Linked DNA regions of Azoarcus olearius. The protein of the gene in region 1 interacts with the protein of each later gene in a pairwise test. Links are inferred from orthologs where the notes say so. Each region holds a gene or a part of one and is shown on either strand. Other genes may lie near its edges.

Evidence for each region. Proteins that work in one complex are often made in the same cells at the same time.
Region 2: the proteins of dqs_RS19170 (region 1) and dqs_RS08250 interact in binary tests that used the Escherichia coli proteins (3 or more experiments, as listed by UniProt). The link is inferred for Azoarcus olearius from one-to-one orthologs.

Annotation. Positions count from the first base shown.
Region 1 is NZ_CP016210.1:4,185,888-4,190,742, reverse strand. Bases 1,087-3,969 are described here. They hold dqs_RS19170 (ATP-binding cassette domain-containing protein), read left to right. Parts: upstream 1,087-1,503; coding sequence 1,504-3,435; downstream 3,436-3,969. Other genes in these bases: dqs_RS19165 (HD-GYP domain-containing protein), read right to left, coding at 3,450-3,969; dqs_RS19175 (hypothetical protein), read right to left, coding at 1,087-1,436. Outside these bases: dqs_RS19185 (DUF2917 domain-containing protein), read left to right, coding at 1-153; dqs_RS19180 (2-hydroxychromene-2-carboxylate isomerase), read left to right, coding at 183-788; more of dqs_RS19175, read right to left, coding at 813-1,086; more of dqs_RS19165, read right to left, coding at 3,970-4,610; bifunctional phosphoserine phosphatase/homoserine phosphotransferase ThrH, read left to right, coding at 4,823-4,855. UniProt on the Escherichia coli protein: Genetic data indicate it may be involved in ribosome assembly or function.
Region 2 is NZ_CP016210.1:1,784,979-1,790,169, forward strand. The notes cover bases 840-4,251. They hold dqs_RS08250 (2-oxoglutarate dehydrogenase E1 component), read left to right. Parts: upstream 840-1,219; coding sequence 1,220-4,051; downstream 4,052-4,251. Other genes in these bases: gltA (citrate synthase), read left to right, coding at 840-1,060; odhB (2-oxoglutarate dehydrogenase complex dihydrolipoyllysine-residue succinyltransferase), read left to right, coding at 4,103-4,251. Outside these bases: more of gltA, read left to right, coding at 1-839; more of odhB, read left to right, coding at 4,252-5,191. UniProt on the Escherichia coli protein: E1 component of the 2-oxoglutarate dehydrogenase (OGDH) complex which catalyzes the decarboxylation of 2-oxoglutarate, the first step in the conversion of 2-oxoglutarate to succinyl-CoA and CO(2).

The sequences.
Region 1 (4,855 bases):
CGGCGCACGGCGGCGGCGCCAGCGCCGCGCGGCTGGTTGCAGCGGCTTGCCGCCTGCCTCGATCCGCGCAATGCGGGCCGGGTGACGCGTCAGTTGCAGGGGCGGTTGCCGGTGCTGAGACTTCCGGCGGGCGCCGCGGGCGGCGGTCTATAGTTCGAGGAATGGGTCGTCAGGAAGCCGTCATGCAGCGTCCGTCCATGGAGTTCTGGTTCGAGTTCGCCAGCACCTATTCCTATCTCTCGGTGATGCGGGTCGAGCAGGCCGCGGCGGCCGCGGGTGTGGAGGTGCGGTGGCGGCCTTTCCTGCTCGGCCCGGTGTTTCTCGCGCTCGGGTGGAACGATTCGCCGTTCAACATCTACCCGCCCAAGGGGCGTTACATGTGGCGCGACCTCGCGCGGCTGGCGGATAAATACGGGCTGCCGTTCCGCATGCCCAGCCAGTTCCCGCGCAGCGGCGTGCTCGCCGCACGGGTGGCGCTGATCGGTGTCGAACAGGGCTGGGTGGCGCCTTTCGCGCGCGCGGTGATGACGGCCAACTTCGCCGAAGACCGGCCGATCGGCGAACGGCCCGTGATCGAGGACATCCTGAGCGGGCTCGGGCTGCCGGCGGAGGCGGTGCTGGCGGCTGCGCTCACCGACGACAACAAGCTCGCCTTGCGCCAGCAGACCGAACGCGCGGCCGAACTGGGCCTGTTCGGCGCGCCCAACTTCCGTGTCGGCGAGGAGCTGTTCTGGGGTAACGACCGGCTCGAGGACGCGCTGGCGTGGGCGTGCAACGCTGCTAACTGACGCGGCCGGGCCGGCCACGCAGGGTCAACGCCCGCCGGCGTCGCGGGCCTTCTTCTCTTCGTACTCGCGGATGCGCTCTTCGTAGCGCGCGCGGTCGCGCGCCGACTGCTCGGCACGCCGGGCCGCCTCGGCCTCGGTCGCGCTGCGCTCGCGGGCGCGCTCGGCGTCGCGCGCGGTGCGTCCGGCGCGGGCTTCGGCCTCGGCACGTTCCAGCGCGCTGGCGCGTTCGGCCCGGGTGGCCTCGGCTTCGGGCGCAGGGCGGACGGTCGCATCGCCTGCGGCCGAGGGCGCCGACGGCTGCATCGGCGCGTCGGTTCGGCTGCGGCCGGTTTCGGCGGCGGCGCGCTGGCGTTCGGCGAGGTCGAGCTTGCGGGCTTCGGCTTCGAGCGCGCGCGCCTCGCGGATGGTTTCGAGTCGCGCCTGCTTGGCCTGGTCGATGCAGCGGTTGACCAGCACGCGCCGGTAGCACTGCGGCTCCTCGCTGGCGAAGGTCGATTCCGCCTTGTCGCGCAACGCTTTCGCTTCGTCCTTCAGGCGGGCGCTGCGCGCGCTGTCCGATTCGCCGCCGGCAGCATCGGCGGCCTGCGCCAGCGGCGCGGCAAGGGTGAGCAGCAGGCAGAGCAGCGTGACGGCGGGACGAGCAGACATGCGGGTCGGAGGGCGCGTAAGGGGATGCGTAGAATAACGCCTTTGCTCCCCAGCGCGGTTTCCGTTCGTGATCAGTTTTCGCAACCTCCGTCTGGCGCGCGGCGCCAGAACGCTCATCGAAGGCGCCAGCCTGCAGATCCACCCCGGCTGGAAGGTCGGCCTGACCGGCGCCAACGGCAGCGGCAAGTCCAGCCTGTTCGCGATGCTGCGCGACCAGCTCCATCCCGACCAGGGCGACCTCGACATGCCGCCGGGCTGGGTGATCGCGCACGTCGCCCAGGAAACCCCGGGCCTGCCGCAGCCGGCGATCGACTACGTGCTCGACGGCGACGCCGAGCTGCGCGAGGTCGAGAGCGCACTGGCGAAGGCGGAGGCGGAGCACGACGGCAGCCACATCGGCGAACTCCATGCCCGCCTGCACGAGATCGGCGGTTACGCCGCGCGCGCCCGCGCCGCCGCGCTGCTCGACGGTCTCGGCTTCCTGCCTGCGGACATCGAGCGTCCGGTGGCGGATTTCTCCGGGGGCTGGCGGATGCGCCTGAACCTGGCGCAGGCGCTGATGTGCCGCTCCGACCTGCTGCTGCTCGACGAACCGACCAACCACCTCGACCTCGACGCGGTGATCTGGCTCGAGGCCTGGCTGCGCGACTACCGCGGCACGCTGCTGCTGATCTCGCACGACCGCGAGTTCCTCGATGCCTGCGTCACCCACGTCGCCCACATCGAGCAGCAGAAGCTCACGCTCTACACCGGCGGCTATTCGGATTTCGAGCGCCAGCGCGGCGAGCGCCTGATCCAGCAGCAATCGATGTTCGAGCGCCAGCAGCGCGAGATCGCGCACATGGAGGACTACATCCGCCGCTTCCGCGCCAAGGCCACCAAGGCGCGCCAGGCGCAGAGCCGCATCAAGGCGCTGGAACGGATGGAGCGCATCGCCGCGGCCCACGTCGATACGCCGTTTTCCTTCAGCTTCCGCGACTGCCCGGCGGCGCCCGATCCGCTGCTGCAGATCGAGGACGGCGCGGTGGGCTACGGCGGGCGCACGGTGCTCGATCGCATCGTGCTCACGCTGCGCCCGGGTGAGCGCGTCGGCCTGCTCGGCCGCAACGGCGCGGGCAAATCGACGCTGATCAAGCTGCTGTCCGGGCAACTGGCCCTGAGCGCCGGCCGCCGGCTGGAAGGCAAGGGGCTGGCGACCGGCTATTTCGCCCAGCACCAGCTCGAAACCCTGCGCCCGGAAGAATCGGCGCTGCAGCACATGACCCGGCTCGACCCGGCGGCGCGCGAGCAGGACCTGCGCGACTACCTCGGCGGCTTCGATTTCCGCGGCGACGGCGTCGGCGGCACCTCGACCCCGGCGACCACGCCGTGCGCGCCGTTTTCCGGCGGCGAGAAGTCGCGCCTGGCGCTGGCGCTGCTGATCTGGCAGCGGCCCAACCTGCTGCTGCTCGACGAACCGACCAACCACCTCGACCTCGAAATGCGCCATGCGCTGACCCTGGCGCTGCAGGACTACGAGGGCGCGATGGTGCTGGTGTCGCACGACCGCGCGCTGCTGCGCGCCACCTGCGACCGCTTCCTGCTGGTCGATGACGGCCGCATCCAGCCCTTCGACGGCGATCTCGACGACTATCGCGACTGGCTGGCAGCGCGCCGCGCCGAAGCGGCCGCAGCGGCGCAGTGCCCTGACCAGGCCGCCGACAAGGCGGCGCGCAAGGCCGACCGCGCCCAGGCCGCGGCAGACCGCCAGGCGCGGCTGGCGGCGCGCCGGCCGCTGGTGAAGGAACTGGACCAGCTCGAGAAAAAGCTTGCCGGCTGGAATGGCGAGAAGAAGCTGCTCGACGCGCGCCTTGCCGACCCCACGCTCTACAGCGGCGGCGACAGCGCGCAATTGCAGACCCTGCTCAAGCGCCAGGCCGAACTCGCCGGCTGGATCGACGAGGCGGAACTGCGCTGGCTGGAGATCTCCGAGGCGCTGGAGGCGCTGCCGGCCGACTGAACGCCGGCCGCGCCTTACTCCGGCAGCCAGTGCCGGGGATCGATGCCCCAGTTCTCGAAGGCTTCGTAGCCGGTGATGCGGTCGGGTGCGTGGCGCAGGTCCACCACCTCGGGCGTCAGATAGTGGCCCTTGACGTGGTGGATGACCTTCACTACCGGTTGCAGCAGGCGGTCGCTGTGCTGTTGCTGCACCACCGCGAGGCGGCCGCTTTCCAGCCGCACCAGCGAGCCGGTCGGGTAGATACCGATCGCACGGATGAAGGCCTGCACCAGCTCCGGCTTGAAGTGGAACTTGCTCCACTCCAGCAGCTTGCGCAGCGCCTCCGTCGGCGGCATGCCCTTGTGATAGACGCGGTTGGAGGTGATCGCGTCGTACACGTCCACGATCGCGCCCATCTGGCCGTAGAGGCTGATTTCCTCACCCTTCAGCTTGTTCGGATAACCGGTGCCGTCGTAGCGTTCGTGGTGCTGGGCCGCGACGTCGAGCGCGATGTCGCTGACGCCCGGGGTGTCGAGCAGGATCAGCTTGCTCTGCACCACGTGGTTTTTCATCTTGTCGAACTCGGCGTCGGTGAGCTTGGCCGGCTTGTTGAGGATGTCGTCCGGCACCTTGGCCTTGCCGACGTCGTGCAGCAGCGCGCCGATCGCGATCTCGCGGATGATCTCGCGCGGCAGTTCGAGCGCGCGCGCGAACGCGGTCATCAGCGCGCACACCGACACCGAATGCAGGAAGGTGTAGTCGTCGTGCTGCTTCAGGCGGGCCAGCGGCAGCAGCGAATCCGGCTGGCGGAAGATCGACTCGACGATGTTCTCGACCAGCGGTTCGATCTGCTCCATCTCGATCTGCTTGCCGAGGCGGACGTCGCCCATCATGTCGCGCACGATGCGGTGCGCCTCGGTGTGGAGCGCGCGGGCGGGCGGCAGGCGGCCCGGCGCCACAAGGGGCAGGGCGGGTGCGGCGCCGGTCGCGATCGCTTCCAGCTTTTCGTCGACGACGTGCGCCGCTTCTTCCCGCGTCGGCGCATCGGCCACATCGAGACCGCGTGAGGTGTCGATGTACAGCTCGTGCACGCCGGTCGCGCGGATGCGCGCGACGACGGCCGCGTCCTTCACCGCAAAGCGGTTGCGCACGAAGTTGTGCTCGATCCAGCCGCAGTTGAGGTCGTGGATGTACATGCCCGGCTGCAGTTGTTCGATCGGGATGAGTTTGATCGCGGACACGTCGGGAGCGAGAGGGAGAAGGACGGAAGCGCAGTATGGTGGCCGGCGCCAGCCGCGGCAGCGGCCGCCGCGCGGCGGCCGAGAACTCTGCCACGGCGCGGCTCAAATCGGAGCCCGGCTGATAGAATCCCGCCCTTCCGTTTCCATCTTGTTCCCAGGAGCGCGCGGTGCGTATCGTCTGTCTCGACCTCGAAGGTGTG
Region 2 (5,191 bases), 2.4 Mb from region 1 along the record:
CGAGAAGTGCAACTTCCTCGAAGTCGCCTACCTGCTCAAGAACGGCGAACTGCCGAACGCGGCGCAGAAGCTGGATTTCGAAAACACCATCAAGAGCCACACGATGGTGCACGACCAGCTGACCCGCTTCTACAACGGCTTCCGCCGTGACGCCCACCCGATGGCGATCATGGTGGGCGTGGTCGGCGCGCTGTCCGCGTTCTACCACGACGCGATGGACTTCTCCGACCAGGAGCACCGCAACGTCTCGATCAACCGCCTGATCGCGAAGCTGCCGACCATCGTCGCCATGGCCTACAAGTACAACACCGGCCAGCCGTTCATGTACCCGCGCAACGACCTCGACTACACGTCGAACTTCATGCACATGATGTTCGGTACGCCGTGCGAGGAGTACAAGCCGAACCCGGTGCTGGTGCGCGCGCTCGACGTCATCTTCACGCTGCACGCCGACCACGAGCAGAACGCCTCCACCTCCACGGTGCGTCTGGCCGGCTCCTCGGGCGCCAACCCGTTCGCCTGCATCTCGGCCGGTATCGCCTGCCTGTGGGGCCCGGCGCACGGCGGCGCGAACGAAGCCTGCCTGAACATGCTGGAAGAAATCGGCGACGTGTCCCGCGTCGGCGAGTACATCAAGCGTGCCAAGGACAAGAACGACAGCTTCAAGCTGATGGGCTTCGGCCACCGCGTCTACAAGAACTTCGACCCGCGCGCCAAGCTGATGGGCAAGGTCTGCAACGACGTGCTGACCGAACTCGGCCTCGAAGACGACCGCCTGTTCAAGCTGGCCAAGGAACTCGAAAAGATCGCGCTGGAAGACGAGTACTTCGTCGAGAAGAAGCTCTACCCGAACGTCGACTTCTACTCGGGCATCGTGCAGAAGGCGCTGGGCATCCCGACTTCCATGTTCACCTGCATCTTCGCGCTCGCGCGCACGGTGGGCTGGATCACCCAGTGGGAAGAAATGATCACCGATCCGGAATACAAGATCGGCCGTCCGCGCCAGCTGTACATCGGCGCGGCACGTCGCGACGTTCCGGTCATCGGACAGCGTCCGTAAGAGACGATGGAGAGGGGAGGGAGGCTATCCCGGTTCTAGCCGTCGCGGGATGGTGGCCTTGTGTCGCCATCCCGTTTTTCCTTCGACGTCTGGTGCCGGTTTTCGCCGACTCCGAATTGCCGCAAGCAGGGAACCAGAACACCACAGGTGGCTTTCATCATGATGAAGCAACTACAGAACACGTCCCATCTGTTCGGTGCCAACGCACCGTTCATCGAAGAACTTTACGAGAACTACCTCGCTGACCCGGCTTCCGTGCCGGAGGCATGGCGGACCTATTTCGACAACCTGCAGAGCCAGGCCGGCGCCGCCGTGCGCGACGTCGCCCACGGCCCGGTCATCGCCGCGTTCGAGCAGATGGCCAAGCGCGGCCCGGTGCGCACCGTGGTCGCCGCGGGTGGCGAAGACAAGCTGCAGGTCGCCACGCTGCAGCTGATCAACGCCTACCGCTTCCTCGGCAACCGCTGGGCCAACCTCGATCCGCTCAAGCGCACCGAGCGCCCGCAGATCGCAGAACTGGAGCCGTCCTACTACGGCTTTACCGAAGCCGACCTGTCGAAGAGCTTCAACGTCGGCTCCTTCCACGGCTTCTCCACCGAACACGCCAGCCTGCGTGAAATCCTCGAAGCGCTGCGCCAGACCTACTGCGGGTCGATCGGCTCCGAGTACATGTACATCTCCGACATCCAGCAGAAGCGCTGGATCCAGAGCCGTCTGGAGAGCGTGCGCGGCGCCCCCAAGTTCTCGGTCGAGATGAAGAAGCGCATCCTCGAGCGCACCACCGCGGCCGAAACCCTCGAACGCTACCTGCACACCAAGTACGTCGGCCAGAAGCGCTTCTCGCTCGAAGGCGGTGAATCCACCATCGTTGCGATGGACGAGATCATCCGCGTCGGTGGCGGTCTCGGCGCCCAGGAAGTCGTCATCGGCATGGCCCACCGCGGCCGCCTGAACGTGCTGGTGAACACCCTCGGCAAGTCGCCGAAGATGCTGTTCTCCGAATTCGAAGGCAAGGCAGCTGCCGATCTGTCCGCCGGCGACGTCAAGTACCACATGGGCTTCTCCAGCGACGTCATGACCCCGGGCGGTCCGATGCACCTGACGCTCGCCTTCAACCCGTCCCACCTGGAAATCATCAACCCGGTGGTCGAGGGTTCGGTGTATGCCCGCCAGGTCCGCCGCAAGGACACCGAGAAGAGCCAGGTCATCCCGGTGCTGATCCACGGCGACGCCGCCGTGGCCGGCCAGGGCGTGAACCAGGAAATGCTCAACTTCTCGCAGACCCGCGGCTACGGCACCGGCGGCACGGTGCACATCGTGGTGAACAACCAGATCGGCTTCACCACCTCCGACCCGCGCGACTACCGCTCCTCGCTGTACTGCACCGACATCTTCAAGATGGTCGAGGCGCCGATCTTCCACGTGAATGGCGACGATCCGGAAGCGGTGGCCTTCGTCACCGCGCTGGCCGTGGAATTCCGCCAGCAGTTCAAGAAGGACGTGGTGGTCGACATCGTCTGCTTCCGCAAGCTCGGCCACAACGAGCAGGACGAGCCGATGGTTACCCAGCCGCTGATGTACCGCAAGGTGCAGCAGCACCCGGGCACCCGCAAGCTCTACGCCGACCGCCTGGTTGCCGAAGGCACGCTCAAGAGCGACGAACCGGATCGCATGATCCAGGAATACCGCGAGCACCTCGACAAGGGCGAGCTGCTGTACAACCCGGTGCTGTCCGGCCACAACCGCCAGTTCGCGGTCGACTGGACTCCGTTCCTCAACCAGCCCTACACCGACGACGCGGACACCGCGATCCCGGTGCAGGAAATCAAGCGCCTGTCCGAGCGCCTGACCGCAGTCCCGGCCAACTTCACGCTGCACTCGCGCGTCAAGAAGATCATCGAGGACCGCGCGGCGATGGGCCGTGGCGAACTGCCGCTCGACTGGGGCATGGGCGAAAACCTCGCCTACGCCTCGCTGCTGGCGCAAGGCTACGCGGTGCGCATCTCGGGTGAAGACGTCGGTCGCGGCACCTTCTTCCACCGCCACGCGGTGCTGCACGACCAGAAGCGCGAGCGCTGGGACGAAGGCACCTTCAAGCCGCTCGAACACATCCAGGATGGCCAGGCCGGTTTCCAGTGCTTCGACTCCGTGCTGTCCGAAGAAGCGGTGCTCGGTTTCGAGTACGGCTATTCCACCGCCGAGCCCAACGAACTGGTGGTGTGGGAAGCGCAGTTCGGCGATTTCGTGAATGGCGCCCAGGTCGTGCTCGACCAGTTCATCAGCTCCGGCGAGTCGAAGTGGGGCCGTCTGTGCGGTCTCACGATCATGCTGCCGCACGGCTATGAAGGTCAGGGTCCGGAGCACTCCTCCGCCCGCCTCGAACGCTTCATGAACAACGCGGCCGAGAACAACTGGCAGGTCTGCGTCCCGACCACGCCGAGCCAGATCTTCCACCTGCTGCGTCGCCAGATGCTGCGTCGCGTGCGCAAGCCGCTGATCATCATCACGCCGAAGTCGCTGCTGCGTCACAAGGAAGCGATCTCGTCGATGGACGAGCTGGCTGCCGGCCGCTTCCAGACCGTGATCCCGGAAGTCGAGAAGCTCGATCCGAAGAAGGTCAAGCGCGTGGTGCTGTGCCAGGGCAAGATCTACTACGAACTGCTGGCCCATCGCCGCGAGAACAAGATCAAGGACACCGCGCTGGTCCGCATCGAGCAGCTCTACCCGTTCCCGGCCGAAGCCTTCGCCGCCGCGATCGCGCAGTTCCCGAACGCCAAGGAAGTGGTCTGGTGCCAGGAAGAGCCGCGCAACCAGGGTGCGTGGTACTGGCTGGCCTCGCGTCAGCACCTGGTGAACGTGCTCGGTCCGAAGCACAAGCTGCTGCTGGTCAGCCGCCCGGCGGCCGCTTCGCCGGCGGTGGGCTACTACGCCAAGCACAACGCGCAGCAGAAGGCCGTGATCGAAAACGCCTTCGGTCCGATCCAGGACTGATCCGCGCTCAATGACAACGAAAGACTCCGAATAACAAGGGGAGAGTATTTCATGCTGATCGAAGTGAAAGTGCCGCAGCTGTCCGAGTCCGTTTCCGAAGCCACGCTGGTCACCTGGCACAAGAAGGAAGGCGACGCGGTCACCCGTGACGAGAACCTGATCGACATCGAGACCGACAAGGTCGTGCTGGAAACCCCGGCCCCGGCCGATGGCGTGCTGGTCAAGATCATCAAGGGCGACGGCGGCACTGTGACGTCCGGCGAACTGATCGCCCAGATCGACACCGAAGCCAAGGCCGCCGCCGGCGGCGCCAAGGCCGCGGAGCCCGTGCAGGCGGTGACCCCGCCGCCGGCCGCCCCCGCTGCCGCGCCGTCCGCCGCCGCTGGCGCCGCCAGCCCGGCTGCGCGCAAGATCCTTGAAGAGAAGGGCATCGCCGCGGGCGACGTGGCCGGCTCCGGCCGTGGCGGCCGCGTCACCAAGGAAGACGCCGTGGGCGCCAGCGCCAAGCCGGCGGCTGCCGCTGCTGCGGCCCCGGCCGTGGTGATCGCCGGCGAGCGTCCGGAAGAGCGCGTGCCGATGACCCGCCTGCGCGCCCGCATCGCCGAGCGCCTGCTGCAGTCGAAGAACGAGAACGCCATCCTCACCACGTTCAACGAAGTGAACATGGCCCCGGTGATGGCGCTGCGCAAGCAGTACGGCGACAAGTTCGAGAAGGCCCACGGCGTGCGCCTGGGCTTCATGGGCTTCTTCGTCAAGGCCGCCGTGGCCGCGCTGAAGAAGTTCCCGATCCTGAACGCTTCGGTCGATGGCAACGACATCGTCTACCACGGCTACATCGACATCGGCATCGCGGTCGGTTCGCCGCGTGGCCTGGTCGTGCCGATCCTGCGTGACGCCGAATCGATGTCGATCGCCGACATCGAGAAGAAGATCGCCGAGTTCGGCCAGAAGGCCAAGGACGGCAAGCTGTCGCTGGAAGAACTCTCCGGCGGCACCTTCTCGATCTCCAACGGTGGCGTGTTCGGTTCGATGCTGTCGACCCCGATCATCAACCCGCCGCAGTCCGCCATCCTCGGCATCCACGCCACCAAGGACCGTCCGGTGGTCGAGAACGGCCAGATCGTGATCCGCCCGATCAAC